2 regions of the Janthinobacterium sp. P210006 genome follow, and region 1 is predicted to be linked to the other one. Evidence: predicted binding sites of a transcription regulator. Region 1 holds the regulator's gene; the other holds the start of a gene.
What was found. The regulator FliA, encoded in region 1, starts transcription of late flagellar genes. The targets are predictions, from matches to a motif close to CTAAAGTTTNNNNNNNNNNNGCCGNTA.

Region 1 (9,991 bases):
CAGCGCGGGTGGTGTCGCCAACAAGGAAGCCAAGAAGGGGTTTTCCAGTATTTTTGAGCGACGTAACCAGGAGATGATCGCCGATGGCGTGGCCAGTACGCCTTATCTGCTGTTTGGCGACGTTGTTCGTCTGGAAATGCTGGGTGATGACGGCAAGTCCTTGTTTGGCGCCATCGAGCAGACGGTGAAGCAGGCGGAAGCTCGCAAGACCCGCTAAGGTTTCTGGGGAGCAAAGGAAAAGCAGGGGATTCGCCCTCCTTTTCCCTTGATGGCGTTGCCGCCATTGAACCGATAATGCTCCATGCCCAGTCCGTATTGCGCCTAGCCAGGCTGCAGGACTTCACCGGAGTTGATTGATGTCGGAAGACAGCGACGCAGAAAAGACCGAAGCCGCGTCACCGAAGCGCCTCGAGCAGGCGCGTGAGGAAGGCGACGTTCCGCGATCGCGTGAAGTGGCAACGTTTACGGTGCTGATGGCGTCCGGCTGCTGCCTGTGGTTTGCCGGCGACGCCATCGTGCGGCGGCTGACGGCCGTCATGGTGTCCGGCCTGAGCCTGGACCGGGAGCAGATACTCAATCCCGACGCGATGATGTTGCGCATCGGCTACGACGTGGGCTCCGTCCTGCTGACGTGCCTGCCGTATGCGCTGGCCATCATGCTCGTCGCCCTGGCCTCGCCCGTGCTGGTGGGCGGCTGGCTGTTCAGTTCCAAGGCGTTCACCCCCAATTTTGGCAAGCTCAACCCGATTCGCGGCCTGGGCAATATGTTTTCGAAGAATGCGCTGGTGGAGTTGCTCAAGGCCATAGCCAAGACCCTCGTCGTGGGCGTCGTCGCCTGGATGGTGATGCAGCACCAGAAAGACGCCGTGCTGGGCCTGTCGGTCGAATCCCTGCGTGCCGGTTCGGCCCATCTGATCAGCCTCTTGATCACGGCGTTCCTGCTGATCGTGGGCGCGCTGGGCCTGATCGCCGCCATCGACGGGCCGTACCAGATGTGGCACTACGCCAACAAGATGAAAATGTCCTTGCAGGAAGTCAAGCAAGAGTCGAAGGAGTCGGACGGCAATCCGCAGATCAAGGCGAAGATACGCCAGATGCAGCATGAAATGTCGCGCCGCCGCATGATGGCCGACGTGCCGACGGCCGACGTGGTGGTGACCAATCCTACCCACTACGCGGTGGCCTTGAAGTATGGCGAGAATTCGCGCGGCGCGCCGCAGGTGGTGGCCAAGGGCGTCGACGAGGTGGCGGCAAAGATCCGCGAACTGGCGGGCGAGCACAAGGTCGCCATCCTGGAAGCGCCGGCCCTGGCGCGCGCGCTGTACAAGCACACGGATATCGGCGACGAAATTCCCGAGGCCCTGTACGGCGCCGTGGCCGAGGTGCTCGCGTATGTGTTCCAGCTGCGCAGCTATGGCAAGGGCCAGGGCGAGCGTCCGGACAAGCCGAAGAAACTGGACGTGCCGCCCGAGCTCGACCCGCAAAACCCCGCATCGCAGACACCGCCGGCAGCCGGCGCAGCAGACAAGAATAAAGGAAGTACACCATGAACGGCCTGAGAATGCCAGCCTGGCTCAGTGGAATGGGCAACAACGCCAGCAAGGGCATCGCCGCGCCGGTCATCATCATCATGCTGCTGGCAATGATGGTACTGCCGCTGCCCGCCTTCATCCTCGACATCTTCTTCAGTTTCAATATCGCGCTGTCCATCATCGTGCTGCTGACGGCGCTGTACACGGTCAAGCCGCTCGATTTCATGGCTTTCCCCACCATCCTGCTCGTGTCGACCATGCTGCGCCTGTCGCTGAACGTGGCGTCCACGCGCGTGGTGCTGACGGAAGGCCATACGGGCGCCGACGCGGCCGGTAAAGTGATTGAAGCGTTTGGTCACTTCCTGATCGGCGGCAACTACACGGTCGGTATCGTGGTGTTTATCATTTTGACGATCATCAACTTTACCGTCGTGACCAAGGGTGCGGGCCGTATCGCCGAGGTGGGCGCCCGCTTCGCGCTGGACGCCATGCCCGGTAAGCAGATGGCCATCGATGCCGACCTGAACGCGGGCCTGATCGGCGAAGACGAAGCGCGCCGCCGCCGCACGGAAGTGGCGCAGGAAGCGGAATTCTATGGCGCCATGGACGGCGCCAGCAAATACGTGCGCGGCGACGCCATCGCCGGCATCATGGTCACCGTCATCAATATCGTCGGCGGCCTGCTGGTGGGCCTGCTGCAGCACGACATGGGCTTTGCCGATGCGCTCAAGAACTACACCTTGCTGGCCATCGGTGACGGCCTGGTGGCGCAGATTCCTTCGCTGATCATTTCCACGGCCGCCGGTATCGTCGTCTCGCGCGTGGCCAGCGAACAGGACATCGGCACCCAGCTGGTGGGGCAATTGTTTGCGAAACCGCAAGTGCTGTACATTACCGCCGGCATCATCGGCGGCATGGGCTTGATCCCCGGCATGCCGAACATGGTCTTCATCCTGCTGGCCTCGCTGCTGGCCGGTTCCGCCTATCTGATCAGCAAGAAGCGCACGCAGGAAAAAGCGGCGGCCGAAAAGCCGGCCGAAGTGCCGCAAGCCACGGTGGCGCCCGAGCAGGAAGAAGCCAGCTGGCAAGATATCATGCCCGTCGATACCCTGGGCCTGGAAGTGGGCTACCGCCTGATTCCCCTCGTCGACAAGACGCAGGGCGGCGAATTGCTCAAGCGTATCAAGGGCATCCGCAAGAAATTCGCCCAGGAAGTGGGTTTCCTGGCGCCGCCCGTGCATATCCGCGACAACCTGGAATTGAAACCGTCCGCCTACCGCATCACCCTCAAGGGCGTGGAAGTGGGCGTGGGCGAAGCGTTCAACGGCCAGTTCCTGGCCATTAATCCCGGCATGGCCAGCGGCACCTTGCCGGGCCTGACCACGAGCGACCCCGCGTTCGGCTTGCCCGCCACCTGGATCGACGCCAGCTTGCGCGACCAGGCGCAATCGATGGGCTACACGGTGGTCGATGCGGGCACCGTGGTGGCCACGCACCTGAACCACCTGATCACCTCGCACGCTTCCGAACTGCTGGGCCGCGCGGAAGTGCAGTCCCTGCTCGATCACCTGGGCAAGGAGTCGCCGCGCCTGGTGGAAGACCTGGTGCCGAAGATGCTGTCCCTGTCGACCCTGCAAAAAGTGCTGCAGAACCTGCTGGCCGAGGGCGTGCACATCCGCGACATGCGCACCATCATCGAAACCCTGGCCGAGCATACGGTGCAGACGCAAGACCCGAACGACTTGACGGCGCTGGTGCGCGTGGCCCTGGGCCGCGCCATCGTGCAGCAACTGTTCCCCGGCGCGGCCGAACTGTCCGTGATGACCCTGGACAGCCGCCTGGAACGCCTGCTGATGCAGGCCATGGGCAATGGCGGCGATGGGGCCGGCATCGAGCCGGGCCTGGCCGACACTATCGCCCACCAGGCGGGGCTGGCTGCCCAGCAGCAGGAAGCGCTGGGCCTGACGCCCGTGCTGCTGGTGCCGGCGCCGCTGCGGGCCCTGCTGTCGCGCTTCCTGCGCCGCGCCTTGCCGCAGCTGAAAGTGCTGTCGCATGCGGAAGTGCCGGAAACCAAGACGATACGGGTGACGAGCCTGGTGGGGGCGCAATAGTTGGCTTTGTCAATGCCGGGGTCAGACCCTCAACACCGCCAACAGCAAGGTCATTGCCAACGTGTACGGGGGTCTGACCCCAGCCTTCGCTTGGCGCTTGCTTTTGGTCAAATAAACATCAATTTCCTGCCGGCAAACTGAATAACGGGTACTTTCCCGTCCTGTTCCTTCGATCATTTCCTCCAAGCATCGCTAATAATGGAAACTGTCCGGGTGATCTGTGTCCATGTGGAAGACAGCACTCAAGCAACAGGAGTCGATGATGGTCACACAGTTCAGCCAATATTGCGCCACCCCCGCCTTGGGAGGCCGGTCATGAATGTGAAGAAATTTACGGGCGCCTCGTCGCGCGATGCGCTGCGCAAGGTGCGCGAAGCGCTGGGCCCCGATGCCGTGATCCTGTCGAACCGCCAGGCCGATGGCGTGGTGGAAATCCTCGCGCTGGCCAATGACGATGCCGCTTCGCTGGCCTCGCCGCCGGCCGCCTCCGAAATGGCCCAGCCCCGTCCCCAGTTGCAGACCCAGTTTGCCACGCCGCCGCGCGCGGCCGCTCCGGCCCAGCGCCCCGCCGCGCCGCGCCAGCCCGCGCCGCGCCAGGCTTCCTCCGAGCCAGTGGACATGGCCCGCATGCAGCAGATGATGGCCAGCGCGCTGGCGCACGTCAAGGAAAACGCCGCTGCCGAAATGAGCGGCATGATGAATGAAATCCGCGCCATGCGCGGCATGATGGAAACCCAGCTGGCGGAAATCTCGTGGGGCTCGACGCAGCAGCGCGAGCCGCAAAAGGCCGTGGTGCTGCGCGAAATGCTGGCAGCCGGCTTCTCGGCCAGCCTGGCGCGCTACCTGATCGACAAGCTGCCCGCCGGCCTCGATGGCGCGCAAAGCATGCGCTGGATCAAGACGGTCCTGAGCCGTAACCTGAATACCGTGGCCAATGAAGACGCCATGCTGGAGCAGGGCGGCGTGTTCGCCCTGGTCGGCCCGACCGGCGTGGGCAAGACCACCAGCACGGCCAAGCTGGCCGCCCGCTGCGTGATGCGCCACGGCCCGGAAAAGCTGGCCCTGATCACCACCGATGCCTATCGTATCGGCGCGCATGAACAGCTGCGCATCTACGGCAAGATCCTCGGTGTGATGGTGCATTCCGTGAAGGACGAGGCGGATCTGCGCATCGCCCTGAAGGAATTGAAGAACAAGCACACGGTGCTGATCGATACGGTGGGCGTGAGCCAGCGCGACCAGATGGTGACGGAGCAGGTGGCCATGCTGTCGGGCGCCGGCGCCGATGTGAAACGCCTGCTGTGCCTGAACTCGACGGCTACCCAGGAAACCCTCAATGAAGTGGTGCGCGCCTACCAGGGCAGCGGCCTGGCCGGCTGCATCATGACCAAGCTCGATGAAGCGGCGTCGATCGGCAACGTGCTCGACGTGGTGATCCGCCAGAAGCTGAACCTGTTCTATGTGTCGAACGGCCAGCGCGTGCCGGAAGACCTGTACCTGGCCGACCGCGGCTACCTGATCGACCGTGCCTTCAAGCTCAAGCGCGATGCGGCGGCCACGCAGTTTTCCGATGCCGAACTGCCGCTGCTGATGGCGCAGGCAGCTGCCCGCAACAATGAAGCGCGCGGGGTGCACCTTGGCTAATTTCGATTTCGACCAGGCCGAAGGCTTGCGCCGCATGCTGGCCGGCCCGCAGCCGCGCGTCATGACGTTCCTCTCGGCCACGCCGCAGGACGACAAGGGCGCCATGCTGGTCAACCTGGGCGCGTCGCTGGCCTATGGCGGCAATGACGTGCTGCTGCTCGACGCCAGCGGCGGCAGCGATGGCGTGGCATCGCGCCTGGGACTGGCGCATGGCGCCAGCCTGCGCGACGTGGCGCGCCAGCAGTGCGGCCTGAACCAGGTAATCCACCAGGTGCCGCAAGGCTTCGGCGTGGCCAGCCTGGGCGCGCGCAACCACCTGATGGACAGCATGGACTATGCGGGCGCGGACGAACTGCGCCGCCTGGGCAAGACCTTCGAGGTGCTGGCGCGCCAGAGCGGCATCGTGCTGGTCGACGGCGTCATGGCCGACGAGGGCGACTGCTTCCCCGTGCCCCTGATGGCCTCGTCCGACATCGTCGTGCAGGTATCGACCAGCGCCACCTCGATCAAGGCGGCGTACTGCCTGATCAAGCGCCTGAGCCAGGAACTGGGACGGCGTCCGTTTGGCATTCTTGTCACGGGCGCTTCCGAATCCGAGGCAAAAGTGGTATACGATAATATGGCGCAGGCGGCGAGCCGCTACCTGGCCGTGAAACTGACTTCGATGGGGTCGGTGCCTGCCGATGAGTACCTGCACCGCGCGGCGCGGCTGGGCCGCAGCGTGGTCGATGCGTTTCCGCTGGCGGGAGCCTCGGTGGCGTTTCGCGGACTGGCCGAGCGGCTGGCCCGTTCGGCGGCGCCGGTGCTGGGCGGTACCTTGTGCCAGACGGGGAGCGCACACCATTTCAGCGCCTGAATGCAACCGTAGCACCAGATAAGACGAGAAAACAATAAGCAGCCTATGTACACGGTCAAAGGGAAATCGAACAAGGACCATTTGCTGACGGAACACATTCCGCTGGTGAAGCGTCTGGCGCACCATATGAAGGCGAAATTGCCGCCTTCGGTCGAGGTCGATGACCTGATCCAGGCCGGCATGATCGGCTTGCTGGATGCCATTACCCGCTATGAAGAGACGCATGGCGCGCAGTTCGAGACATATGCCGTGCTGCGCATCCGCGGCGCCATGCTCGACGAATTGCGCACCAGCGACTGGCTGCCGCGCAGCATGCGCCAGAACATGCGCAAGATCGAAGAGGCGATGAGCATCCTGCAGCAGCGCCTGGGCCATCCGCCGACGGAATCGGAAGTGGCCAAGCTGCTCAAGATGTCGCTGGCCGACTACCAGGAAATGCTGGGCGACGGCGGCGGTCACCAGCTCGTGTACTACGAAGATTTTCATGACCCGGACGGCAATGACAGCTTCCTCGACCGCCACTGCGTGGACGAGGACAGTGACCCCTTGCGTTCCCTGCTCGATACCGATTTCCGGCAATCCGTGATCGATGCCATCGATGCGCTGCCGCCACGCGAGAAAATACTCATGGGCCTGTACTACGAAGAAGAGCTGAACCTGAAGGAGATCGGCGCGGTGATGGGCGTGTCGGAATCGCGCGTCTCGCAGCTGCATACCCAGGCCGTCGCGCGCCTGCGCGCAACCTTGAGGGAGCAGGCGTGGACTGGTCCAGCGTAATCGGGCTGGCGCTGGCGCTGGCGGGCCTGCTGGTCGGCCAGGCACTGGAGGGCGGCAAGATGGCCTCCCTGCTGCAGCCGGCCGCCTTTGCCATCGTCATCGTCGGCACCTTCGGCGCCGTGCTGCTTCAAACGCGGCTGCGCACCTTCGTGCGGGGCCTGGAAATGCTGCGCTGGGTCTTCCTGCCGCCGGCCGACACGCGCGCCGCGCTGGCGCGCGACATCGGGCAATGGAGCCTGACGGCGCGCCGCGACGGCCCGCTGGCCCTCGAGCGCCTGATGGAAAACACGGCCGACCGCTTCAATGCCAAGGGCTTGCGCATGATCGTCGACGGCATCGCGCCCGACAAGCTGCGCCAGCTGCTCGACGTGGAAATCTCCGCCTATGAAATGGCCGAGCGCCAGGCCGCCAAGGTGTGGGAATCGGCGGCCGGCTATTCGCCCACCATCGGCATCCTGGGGGCCGTGCTGGGCCTGATCCACGTGATGGAAAACCTCACCGACCCCAGCAAGCTGGGCGGCGGCATCGCCGTGGCGTTCGTGTCGACCATCTACGGCGTCGGCCTGGCCAATCTGCTGTTCCTGCCGGTGGCGAACAAGCTCAAGGCCATCGTTTCGCGCCGCGTGCTGCAGTATGAAATCACGGCCGCCGTGCTGTACGACATCGCCACGGGCGACCATACGCGCATCATCGAAGAGCGCGTGTCCAGCCTGCTGCACGAGCACTGACCATGATGCGGCGCGCGCGCAGGAAGTATGACGAGGAACCGGACAATCAGGACCGCTGGCTGATTTCGTACGCCGACTTCATCACCCTGCTGTTCGCCTTCTTCGTCGTCATGTATGCGATTTCGCAAGTCAACGAAGGCAAGTACCGCGTCTTCCAGAACGCCATCGGCCAGGCCTTCAGCCTGGAAAAGGGCGCGCCGCCCATCGTCATGGAAGCGCCGCAAGCCATCCCGCTGCCCAATCCCGCCCTGAAACGCCGCACGGAAGCCATCCGCCGCGAGCGCGAACACATGACGCGCCTGGCGCAGGACCTGACGTCCACCCTGGCGCCGCTGGTCAAGGAAGGCAAGGTGCGGGTGACGCAGACGAGTCGTGGCGTCAGCGTGGAAATCAATGCCAGCGTGCTGTTCGACCCGGGCGCGGCGCGCCTGACGGCGGAATCGGACCAGGCCCTGCGCGCCGTGGCCGTGCTGCTCAAGGACGACACGCACGACGTGCAGGTGGAAGGGCATACGGACGTGCAGCCGATCAGCAATTCGAATTTTGCCTCGAACTGGGAACTGTCGGCCGCGCGCGCCAGCGCCGTCGTGCGCCTGTTCATCGCCAGCGGCGTCAAGGCTGCGCGCCTGACGGCCGTGGGCCACGCCGACAACATCCCCGTGGCGCCCAACACCACGCCGGAAGGGCGCGCGCGCAACCGCCGCGTGGCCGTGACGATCCTGTCGGGCATCCCCGAAACGGTGACGGAAGTGCCGACGGCGCCCGTGGCGCCGGCCAACTGAGCTCGTCAACTGCGGACTGCCGCTTGGTACAATCGCGTTTTCTTCCTTTTTATCTTTCCCCTCATGAAAAGCAGCTCCCTGGGCGGTCTCGTCTATTCCACCGAAACGGGCCGCATGTGCCCCGCGTGCCGCCAGCCGCTGGCGCAATGCGCGTGCAAGGCGCAAGCGAAGGCGGCGCCTGCGGGCGACGGCGTGGTGCGCGTGTCGCGCCAGACCAAGGGCCGTGGCGGCAAGAGCGTCACCGTGGTCAAGGGTTTGCCGCTGGACGCCATCGCGCTGGCCCTGCTGGGCAAGCAGCTGCGCACGCAGTGCGGCTCGGGCGGCACGGTCAAGGATGGCGTGATCGAAGTGCAGGGCGACCATGTCGACACCATCGTCGCTGCGCTGACCAGGCTGGGCCACCAGCCGAAAAAGGCGGGCGGCTAGCGGGGCCGCGTGCGTGCGGCACGGTGCCGCGCGCCTGTGGTAACGTGCGTTTCCTTTTATGCGCCACCTCACATGAATAACAAACTGACCGGCATCTCCATCGCCGCCGCCATCGCGGCAGCGCTGGCGTTCGTGTACTGGCCGGCGCCCGACGGCGGTGCGCCCCAGGTGGCGGCCGGTGGCCCAGCCGCACCGCAGGGCCGCAGCCTGGCCTCGTATTTCAATCTGGATGCCGCGCCCGTGCCCGCCGCGGCGCCCGTGCCCGTCACCCTGGCGCAGCAGCTGGCACGCCTGGCGGCCAGTGGCAAGCCGGAAGACGCGTATGCGGCGTATAACCTGCTCGACGATTGCATCGTCTTCCAGCGCGAAGGCCGCTTGCCGGGGCTGGAATTCGAGCTGGGACGCGAGATGACGGTGGAAGAAAAAGCCGCCCAGCAGCAGCTGTGCGCGGGCCTGACGCAGCGCCAGCGCGAGGACCGCCTCGGCTACCTGGCCGCCGCCGCGCAAGGCGGCGTGCCGGGTGCGGCCACCATCTTCCTGTCGGAAGGGCCGTTCGGCGACCGCAGCGCGCTGCGCAACCGTCCCGACGATCCGCTGGTGCAGGCGTGGAAGCGGCAAGCCATCGCCCAGCTGAAGGCGCAGGCGGACGAGGCGGAGCTGACCAGCGTGTCGACCCTGATGATGGCGTATCTGCGCGATGGCGAGGTGGTGCAGAAAGATGCGCCGCAAGCGTATGGCTACCTGCTGGCGCTGCGCCAGGTCTACGACGACATCCTCGCGCCCGGCGTCACGAATCCCTACCAGGATGAGTACTGGCACTGGCTGCAGGCGGAACTGACGCCGGAGCAGCAAGCGGCCGCCGCCGCGAAGGCGCAAGCCATCGTGGCGAAATACCGCCAGCATACGGGGCGTCCCGCGCACGGCTGAAGGGCAGCGCGGCTGCGCCTTGCCAGGGGATGGCTGTTAATTAGGGGGAATCAGCCGATGACGACGCGGCGGCTGGCCGTGTTCGTTGTCGGTTGGCCGCTGGGGCCGTAGAAATTGCCGCTCTGGGCCGTGGGGCGCATGGCGTTCAGCGCGCCTTGCGTGTGCAGCATGTGCTTGTTGACGAGCAGGCTGTTCAGGCGGTTCTGCT
Region 2 (9,991 bases), on a different contig from region 1:
CGCTTGACGGTGGCCAGGGCGGCGATCAGTTCGGGCGGCATCTTTTCCGTGGAGATATGGAAGTGCTCGAGCGAGCGCTGCGTTTGCGCTCCCCAAAGCCGGTCGGCGGGTACGTCGATCGGGCCGAAACTGTCGCGTTCGATTCTGCTACTCATGGCATCCCTTTCATCGATGGAGGTGGATCGAGTGTACTCCAGACGTCAAAAAGGCACAGGATGATGCTGTATTGCATCATTTTTGCCCTGGCCCATCTATATTTTTGCGATTTCCTGCCGTTAAAGAGAGGCGAGTAGCCCTTATTTATCCTGTTATCAAAGCGATCAGTCCATGCAGAGCAGCATCCTTCCCCGTTGGTCCCTGATCGCGTGCGCCGCCGCCAGCCTGGCCTTGCCGCCCGTCATGGCGGCCGAACTGGGTGACATGGTCGTGCTGTCGCATGTGGGCCAGCCCTTGCTGGCCGAGATCGAACTGACGGCCCTGGCGCCCGAGGAAGCCAGCGGCGTGGCCGTGCGCCTGGCGTCGCCCGATGTGTACCGGGGCGGCGGCATCGGCATGGATCCGGCCCTGCAGACCTTGACGATCAGTCCGCTGGAGCGCGCTGGGCGCCACTATGTGCGCGTGAGCACGCGGCAAGCGATCCAGGCAGGCCATGTGCACCTGTATTTATTGCTGGGCAATGGGAGTGGGGCCATCGTGCGCCTGGGCACCTTGTGGCTGACGCCGGCGCCGCCCGCCGCCAGCGCGCCAGCCAGGCCCGCCGTTCCGGCGCCCGCGCCCGCGCCCGCGCCTGTGCCCGTGCCGTTGCCATTGCCGCGCACCGCTTCCGCCGCGTTGGCGCCCGATGCCGCCGCGCTGGCAGCCCGCGCGCGCGCCGAAGGCCTGGTGCGGCCGGCGCGCATGTTCGTGCCGCCACCGGCCGTGCCTGCGCCGGTTTCCACGCCACTGCATCCGCTGGCAGCGCGCCGCGCCACGGCGCCCGCGGCCGCGTGCGCGCCGCAGGCCAATATGGGGGAGGCGCAAGCGTGCGTGGCGCTGGATGAAAAAAATACGGCCCTGAATGAGAAGCTCGGTGAATTGGAGGGCAAGATCGGCGCCCTGCAAAAGGCGCTGGCGCTGCCGGCCGCCACCGTTGGCTCCGTTGCGCCCGTCGCCGCGCCGGCCGTGGCGGACGCGCCCCATGCCAAGCCCAAGCCTTTGCACGCGGCGCCCCCGGCGGACAAGGAAAAGAAGGCAGGCGGCAATGGCTTGCTGTGGCTCGGTATCGGCACACTGGCCTTCCTGCTGTTGACGGCGCTCGTCGCGTATGTCGTGCGCAAGCGCAAACAGGCGGCGGGGCCGGGTGCGCCATCGAAATACTGGGTCTTGCTGCGCAAGCCATTCGGCCGCAAGAAGAAGGATGTGCCCGTGCTGACGGAAGCGGTGGAGGAAGAGGCGGCCGAGCCGGAAGCGGAGCCGTTCTCTCGTTAAGGGCAGGGCAAGGCGGGGCTGGAATTTGATATAAAAAAAGATATTGAAAAAAGACAGAAAAATGCTTGTATCGCGTGTTGCCTGTTTCTTAAATATGGTGATATGATTAATTCAGTGGACTTGCTCTACGACAAAACAGCCCCAGCCTGGCGCAGTCACCAACGATAGTGTGGCGCGGCAAACAGGTGTAGCGTTGCATAAACGCCTGGGTCTGGAAGCGGTTTGCGATGCCGACGATGTGCTCGCGAACGCCGGATGCAACCGGCAGCGAGGCGACGCCAGGAGATACCTGGGGCTCGCCTTCCAAATTCCCCTCCTTGTTTCCCGCGCGCCGCCGATGCCACGCTCCCGGCAAGGCGGCAGACGTAAAAAAAGCACCCGCGGGTGCTTTTGCTGTTTCTGGCGCTTGCTTGCTTACTTGCTTATTTACATGCGGGCGCGCGAGCCCGGCATTGCATTCGACAACTGCGTCATCCACGGTTCCGTGATGGTGCGGATTTCGCGGTCATTGGCCAGGATTTGCTTGAGCAAGTCGATCTTGCGCAGGCGCGAGGCGCCGGCCAGGGCAGGCACCTTGCCCGTCATGGCCGTGCTGGCGGCGCTGGCGCACTGGTTTTCCAGGGTGTCGAGGCCATCCCAGTCGCTCGAACGTGCGGCCACGACCATTTTATTGGTCATTCCTGCAATATTTTCATACATCGAGAGAACGTCGTTGGAGGTCATGAGCACACCCGTAACTAGTGAATGGATTACCGCTTGTCTAGATTAACGGCGTGCTGATCGGGAACTTGAGGGTATTTTTGAAAAAAAAGTGAAAATAATTTGCATGATTTCCGGCGAAGCGCCGGAATCGCCCGCCAAGCCGCATGGATGCTGGGGTGGCGAGTCCGGCGGCGGCAGATTTATTTGACGAGTTCTTCCAGTCCCGCGCTCAGTTCGGCCGGCGGCGGCATCTTGTCCACCAGCACCGAGGGCGGCAAGCCCAGCGCTTCAGCCACGTCGCTGGGGTAGCAGGCGATGATTTCCTCATTGCTCAACTGGTTTTCATCGATGCGCGCGCGCCAGGCGGCCAGATGCACGATGGCGGCCAGGCGGTTCAACGGCGGCTTGGCCAGCGGATCGGGGAAGGCGGCGATGGCTTCGGCAAAGGCGGCGGGGAACTTCCAGCGGCGCGTCAGTTCGGCGCCCACCTGCGCATAGTCATAGCCCAGCGACACCCGTTCCGCGTCCAGCCGGCGCGCATCGAGCGGGGGCGCGATCTTGTCGAGCTGCATGGCTTGCTCGGGCATGGCGGCATGGATCACCAGTTGTCCGATCGCATGCATCATGCCGATGGTGAACGCCAGGTCCTGGTTGTCGCCCGTCTGCCTCGCGATCCAGCGGGCCGACACGGCGCTGTGCAGGCTGTAGCGCCAGAATTGCTGCAGGTTCAGGCCGGGCACGGTCTTGAAGCCGCTGACGAGGCCCGAGCTGATGACGAGCGTGCGCACGGTTACAAAGCCCAGCATCAGCACGGCGTCTTCCACCGTGCCGATGCTGCGCGAGACGTGGTAATAGGCCGAGTTGGCCAGCCGCAGCAGCTTGGCGCTCAGCACGGGGTCCGCTCCCAGCTGGCGCGCGATGTCTTCCGTGGCAATGGCGGGGTTGTCGAAACTGCGCACCAGTTCATCGACGATCTTCGGGGCGGCAGGCAGGGCGTGGGGATGCTGGAACAGCGCTTCCAGTTGCATGGCAATCTCCTTGGCGTACACGCGGCACGGGGGTCGTGAAACTATAGGCTGATTTTTTATGCTCGGGCAAAAAAGTTCAGCAGCGGTTTTTGGGCGGGAAACACGCTATGATTTCAGCCCTGGTTACAGCTTATTGTCAGCACATTGTCAGCTCATTTTCAGCTATTTGATCGAAAGGATCGCCATGCACGGTTTGCGTTTTTCCTGGTCCCGGACGCCAGTCCAGGCTGCCATTGTCCTCGCCCTGGCCGGCGTCTCGCTGGCCGGTTTGCCGGCCCAGGCGCACGGCCAGGCCGCCGGCGACACGGCCGCCGCCCCCGTGAAAGTCTTGCCCGGCGACGACTTCTATGACTACGTGAACGGCGACTGGCTGCGCAGCACGCAGATCCCCGCCGACCGCAGCAGCTGGGGCTCGTTCGCCATGCTCGCCAACTCGACCAACGAGCGCATCATCGGCCTCGTCGAAGGCCTGGCGGCGGCGCCACAGACGGACGCGGCAGCGCGCCAGGTCAGCGATTTTTACCGTTCCTGGATGGATGAATCGGCTATCGAAGCGAAAGGCTGGGCGCCGATCAAGCCGCTGCTGAAGAAGATCGACGCCGTGCACGACCGGGCCGGACTGGCCCGCGCGCTGGGCGAGAGCCTGCGCGCCGACGTGGACCCCCTCAATGCCACGAATTTTTATACGGAAAACCTGTTTGGCCTGTGGGTGGCGCAAGACTTGAACGACACCACGCGCAACGTGGCCTATCTGCTGCAAGGCGGACTGGGTTTGCCCGACCGCGCCTTCTACCAGGGCGACAGCGCGCGCATGCAGGGCTTGCGCGCAGGCTACCAGGCGCATATCGCCGCCATGCTCAAGCAGGCCGGCTACAGTGATGCGCCGGCCCGTGCCGCGCGCGTGTTTGCGCTCGAGCAGCAAATTGCCGCGAGCCACGCCAGCCGTGAAGATTCGGCCGATGTCGCCAAGGGCAACAATGCGTGGCGCGCCGCCGACTTCGCCAGCAAGGCGCCGGGCCTGGACTGGAAGGCTTTCTTCCAGGCGGCCGGCCTGGGCGCGCAGACGGATTTCATCGTCTGGCACCCGACGGCCATGACGGGCAGCGCGGCGCTGGTGGCAAGCGTGCCGCTGGCTACCTGGAAGGATTTCCTGGCCTTCCATACGATCAACCATTTCAGCACCATTTTGCCGAAGGCGGCCGCCGACCAGCGCTTTGCCTTCTATGGCAGCGCCCTGAGCGGTACGCCGCAGCAGTCGCTGCGCAGCAAGCGGGCGCTGGCCGCGACGAATGCCGCCCTCAGCGATGCCGTCGGCAAGCTGTACGTGGAGCGCTATTTCCCACCGGAATCGAAAGCCCGCGTGCAAGACATGGTGACGAATATCGTTGCCGCCTTCTCGCGCCGCATCGACAAGCTGGACTGGATGGCGCCGGCCACCAAGGCGCAGGCGCAGGAAAAGCTCAAGACCCTGTACGTGGGCGTGGGCTATCCGGAACGCTGGGACGACTATGCGGGCTTGCGCGTGGTGCGCGGCGATGCGCTGGGCAATGTGCAGCGGGCGGAACAGTTTCATTACCGGCAGGAGTTGGCCAAGCTGAGCCAGTCTCCGGACCGCAAGGCCTGGGCCATGCCGGCGCAGCTGGTCAACGCCGTCAACCTGCCGCTGCAAAATGCATTGAATTTCCCCGCCGCCATCCTGCAGCCGCCGTTCTTCGATCCGGCTGCGTCCGATGCGGCCAACTATGGGGGCATCGGCGCTACCATCGGCCACGAGATCAGCCACAGTTTCGATGACCAGGGCGCGCAGTTCGACGCCCAGGGCAAGCTGCGCGACTGGTGGACGCCAGCGGATCTGGCGCATTTCCAGGCCGCGTCCAAGCAATTGGTGGCGCAGTTCGCGGCCTACAAGCCGTTTCCCGACCTGGCCGTAAATGGCCAGCTGACCCTGAGCGAAAACCTGGCCGACCTGGCCGGCGTGGCGGCCGCGCATGACGCGTTCACCCTGTCGCAGCAGGGCAAGCCGGCGCAGGCGGGCGCGGACCGCGATTTCTTCACGGGCTATGGCGTGAGCTGGCGCAGCAAGGCGCGCGAAGCGGCGGCGCGCCAGCAAATCCTCACGGATGGGCATGCGCCGGCGCAATACCGCGCCGCTACCGTGCGCAACCTCGACGCCTGGTATCCGGCCTTCGACGTCCAGCCGGGGCAGCAGCTGTACCTGGCGCCGGAACAGCGCGTGCGCGTCTGGTAGTTATAAAGGGGTGCCGGCGCGCAGCGCGCCGGCACCGTAAAATGGCGGCATATACCGACAGGATCGCCATGAAGCCAACCCCACCGCAAGATCCCATCCACGCCATCACGGGCCGCACCCTGGCCCATTACGATGCCAGCGCCGCGCAGTTTTTCGAAGGCACGCGCGACCACGACGTCAGCCAGAACATCGCCGCGCTGCTGCAGGCGATCGGCAAGCCCGCGCCCCTGGCGATCCTCGACCTGGGCTGCGGCCCTGGCCGCGATCTGAAGGCGTTCACGGCCATGGGCCACCATGCCACGGGCGTCGATGGCTGCCCCAGCTTCGTCGAGATGGCGCGCGCCTACAGCGGCTGTACCGTGTGGCAGCAGGATTTCGTCGACCTCGATTTGCCGGCCGCGCACTTCGACGGCGTGTTCGCCAATGCCGTGTTGTTCCACGTGCCCAGCGCCGTCCTGCCCTCCGTGCTGCGCGCCCTGTACGCCTGTTTGAAGCCGGGCGGCGTGCTGTTCAGCTCGAACCCGCGCGGACAGAACCAGGAAGGCTGGAATGGCGCGCGCTACGGCAGTTATCACGACGAGGAAACGTGGGCCGCGTATGTGCAGGCGGCCGGCTTCAGCCTGGTCGAGCAGTACTACCGCCCGCCGGGCTTGCCGCGCGACCAGCAGCCGTGGCTGGCCACCGTGTGGCGCAAGCCCGCGTGATCGCCGACATTCGCGCATATTGACCATGTGTTAGGAACCGTACAGAGCATTGATCCCCCACCCCGTAGTATGGACACATCGACACGCAGCAAGCAGTTTGCAACAGCGTGTGAGCCGCAGTACCGGCCCTTGCGGGCGGGACAACAGATGTACCAACTACAGTGAGGATCCATCATGAACAAAGATCAAGTCGAAGGTAAACTGAAGGAAGTCGGCGGTAAAATCCAGGAAGCCGCTGGCAAGATCGTCGGCAGCGAAGAACAGCAAGCCAAGGGCCTGGCAAACCAGGTCGAAGGCAAAGTGCAGAAGAAAGTCGGCGACGTGAAAGATGCGGTGGAAACCGTTACGCGCAAACCGTAATCTGGCGCACGCATAAAAAAACCGCCGCCTGTCGCGAGACAGGCGGCGGTTTTTTATTGGGGCGCGCCTTACTTCGCGACGCCCAGGTTTTGCTTGAAGAACATCTCGATTTTCTTGTACACGTGGCGCTGGCCCGCGCGCGACGAAATGCCGTGCTTGGCGCCCGGATACGTCATCAGGTCGAACTGCACGCCGCGGTTCACCAGCGCGTCGATCAGGCGCGTGCTGTTGCTGAACAGGACGTTATCGTCGGCCATGCCGTGCACCAGCAGCAGCGGCGACTTCAGGCCGTCCAGGTGGGCGAACACGGTGCTGGCCTTGTAGCCGTCGACGTTTTCCTTCGGCATGCCGAGGAATTGCTCCGTGTAGTGGGTGTCGTACAGCGACCAGTCGGTGACGGGTGCCACGGAGACGCCCATGGCGATCTTGTCGGACGCGGCCGACAGCAAGCGCAGGGTCATGAAACCGCCGTAGCTCCAGCCGAACACGCCGATGCGTTTCGCGTCCACGAAGCTTTGCTTGCCCAGCCAGTCGATGCCCACCAGCTGGTCGGCCACTTCCGCCGCGCCCAGGTTGTGATAGATGGCGTCCGTGAACGCGCGCTCGCGGCGCGACGAACCGCGGTTATCGAGGCGGAAGACGACAAAGCCCTGCTGCGCCATGTACTGGTCGAAGTTGTTGCCCCAGCGGCGAGCCACGTGCTGCGAATGCGGGCCGCCATACGTCGACAGGTAGACGGGATAGCGCTTGCCCGCGTCGAAGTTCGATGGCTTGACGATGGAGTAGTACAGCGTCTGGCCATCGTTGGCCTTCAGGGTGCCGTATTCCGTCGGCAGGTGGTCGGCCTTGTACTTGGCGTACGGGTGGCTGGCATTGAGCGCGTTTTCTTCCAGCCAGCCCACCATGGCGCCGTCCGGGCGGCGGATGCTCACTTGCGGCGGCGTGGCCGGGTCGGAATACGTGTCGACGAAGACTTCGCCATTGCTCGAGAATTTCGTGTCGTGCCAGCCGTCGGCTTTCGTCACGCGCTGCGGCTTGTCGGCCATGCTGCCGTCCAGCGCCAGCGCGTAGGTCTGCTTGTCGATCACGGCATCGCGGTTCGACGACACATACACCTTGCCGGTTTTTTCATTCACGGCCAGCACGCTGTCGATGCCCCATTCGCCCGAAGTGACCGGGCGCAGCAGCTTGCCGCCCATGTCGTACAGGTACAGGTGGTTGCGGCCCGTGCGCTCGGACGACCAGAGGAAGGTGCCGTTCGACAGGAAGTGCAGGTCGTCATGGATGCTGACCCAGGTCTTCGACGTTTCCGTCAGCAGGGTGCGCTGCGCCAGGGTGGCCGCATCGACGGCTACCAGGTCCAAGGTCTTCTGGTCGCGCGACTGGCGCTGGTACACGAGCGACTTGCTGTCCGCGCTCCAGTCGGCGCGCACCAGGTAGATGTCCGGGTTCGTGCCCAAATCCACCTGGCGCTGCGCGCCCGTTTCCGGCGAGACGATCAGCAGCTGCACCAGCACGTTCGGATCGCCGGCGGCAGGGTAGCGCTGTTCCACGACGTCGGTGCGGTCGGCGAAGATTTCAAAGCGGCGCACGACGGGCACGGGCGCTTCGTCATAGCGTTTATACGCGATGGCGGAATCGTCGGGAGCCCAGTAGTAGCCGGTGCGCTGGCCCATTTCTTCCTGCGCCACGAATTCAGCTTCGCCGTTGCGGATGGTGCCCTTGCCGTCGGTGGTCAGCTGGCGTTCCTTGCCCGACTTGAGGTCGATCACATAGATGTTCTGATCGCGCACAAACGACACATAGCGGCCTTTCGGCGAGATTTTCGGGTCCAGCACATTGCCCTTGGCGACCAGGCGCGCCTTGTCCGGGTGGGCCGCATCGACCAGGTACAGATTGCCGGCCAGCGGCACCAGCAGCTGCTTGCCGTCCGGCGACCAGCTGTAGCTGAGAATGCCGTTCAGGCTGGCCGTGCGTTCGCGTTCGCGGCGCGCCTGTTCTTCGGGCGAGATCGTTTCATTCGGCACCAGCGCCTTCGAGTCGACCAGGCGGTGCGTGCTCTTGTCCTTCAGCTTGAATTCCCACAGGTCGAGCTGGAACTGGTTGTCGGCGCGGCCGCGCAGGAACGTGACGCGCTCGCCGTCGGGCGAAACCTTCAGGTTGCGCACGCCGGGGCCGGCCAGCGCCGGATCGGCGTGGATGCGTTCCAGGGTCAGCTTTTCAGCCGATGCGGGAACGCTGGCCATCGCGGCCAGAAAACAAAGAATAAAACGCATGGATGTCTCGGTAGTTGGAGGAATGAATGGCACTGCATGTAGAGGCGAGCTTGAGCGTTGCCTAAGCGTAAGACGATACCAGAGCGTGCCTGTTTATGCGATAGCCCGGGCCACGGAATAAGACGGTCCTGGCCGTATTTCCTTCGTCAAAAATATCCAACAGCCGCCCATTCCATGGCGCTTTTCCGTGATCAGGCCAATATCGTACCTGCGATCACGGTCAGGCATGCGCCGCCTATCCATGCGTGGCCAGCGCGGAAACTGACGGCTACGCGGCCGTCGCGCTGCAAACAGGTGCCCTGGCGCACGCGGTAGCCGGCGCCCGCCAGCAGCTGCGCGATACAGGCGTTGGCGCTGCCCGTGACGGGGTCTTCCACGAGCGCGCCGTGTTCGCTGAGCAGCGCGCGCACTTCGTAGTCGGCCGGACCGCCCGCGTCGTGCGGACCATACAGCGCCAGGCCGTCCGCCCGGGCGGCAGCCAGCAAGGCCGTCAGCGCGGCGATGTCGGCGCGCACGGCCAGGCAGTCCGCCGCGCTTGCCAATGGCACGCACAGCCAGCGGATGCCCATCTCGACGACGGTGCCGCAAGCGGCTGCGCCGCCGCCCAGCGCCGCTTGCAGCAGCGGCAGCAGCGCGGGGGCGAGCGCGCGCGTGGTGCAGGGCGGCGCCTGGAACGCCAGCACGCCGTCAGCGCTGCGCTCGATCTGCACCAGGCCGACGCCGCATTCCTGCACGATGCGCGCGCCCTTGGGCTGCATGCCCGCGTCGAGCAGGGCGTGCGCCGTGCCCAGGGTCGGGTGGCCGGCAAACGGGAACTCCATCTCGGGCGAAAAGATCCGCACGCGGTAGTCGGCTGCCGGGTCGCGCGGCGCCAGCACGAAGGTGGTTTCCGACAGGCCCGTCCAGCGCGCGATGGCCAGCATCTGCGCGTCGTCCAGGCCATTTGCGTCGAGCACCACGGCCAGCGGGTTGCCCATGAATGGCACCTTGCTGAAGACATCGACTTGCCTGAATGGGCGTACTTGCGGCATGGCGGCTCCTCGTTGGGGTATCAGGCTTCGCGCATGCGGCGCAGCGACAGGCGGTTCAGGTACCAGGTCAGCAGCACGGCGGCCACCGTCAGGCCCGTGACGAGGCCGATCCAGAAACCGGCGGCGGCCATGGGCTCGGCCGGCGACCAGGGGAAGCCGGCCGGCGCCAGTCCCA

Region 2: VPH41_RS24860 (flagellar protein FliT) is a predicted target of FliA. The motif match lies at 2,234-2,260, and genes of this name have one in related genera.

What each region holds. Positions count from the first base shown of each region.
Region 1 covers NZ_JAZARD010000001.1:998,074-1,008,064, forward strand. The annotation lists gene VPH41_RS04390 (fumarylacetoacetate hydrolase family protein) at 1-217, shown strand, start outside; gene flhB (flagellar biosynthesis protein FlhB) at 357-1,550, shown strand; gene flhA (flagellar biosynthesis protein FlhA) at 1,547-3,643, shown strand; gene flhF (flagellar biosynthesis protein FlhF) at 3,959-5,287, shown strand; gene VPH41_RS04410 (MinD/ParA family ATP-binding protein) at 5,280-6,143, shown strand; gene VPH41_RS04415 (RNA polymerase sigma factor FliA) at 6,189-6,920, shown strand; gene VPH41_RS04420 (flagellar motor protein) at 6,902-7,648, shown strand; gene motD (flagellar motor protein MotD) at 7,654-8,430, shown strand; gene VPH41_RS04430 (translation initiation factor Sui1) at 8,494-8,856, shown strand; gene VPH41_RS04435 (hypothetical protein) at 8,929-9,783, shown strand; gene VPH41_RS04440 (flagella synthesis protein FlgN) at 9,834-9,991, opposite strand, start outside.
Region 2 covers NZ_JAZARD010000005.1:357,039-367,029, forward strand. The annotation lists gene fumC (class II fumarate hydratase) at 1-155, opposite strand, end outside; gene VPH41_RS24855 (type IV pilus assembly protein FimV) at 328-1,467, shown strand; gene VPH41_RS24860 (flagellar protein FliT) at 1,894-2,190, opposite strand; gene VPH41_RS24865 (HDOD domain-containing protein) at 2,370-3,197, opposite strand; gene VPH41_RS24870 (M13 family metallopeptidase) at 3,382-5,445, shown strand; gene VPH41_RS24875 (class I SAM-dependent methyltransferase) at 5,514-6,149, shown strand; gene VPH41_RS24880 (CsbD family protein) at 6,324-6,509, shown strand; gene VPH41_RS24885 (S9 family peptidase) at 6,578-8,785, opposite strand; gene VPH41_RS24890 (PhzF family phenazine biosynthesis protein) at 8,977-9,816, opposite strand; gene VPH41_RS24895 (MATE family efflux transporter) at 9,837-9,991, opposite strand, start outside.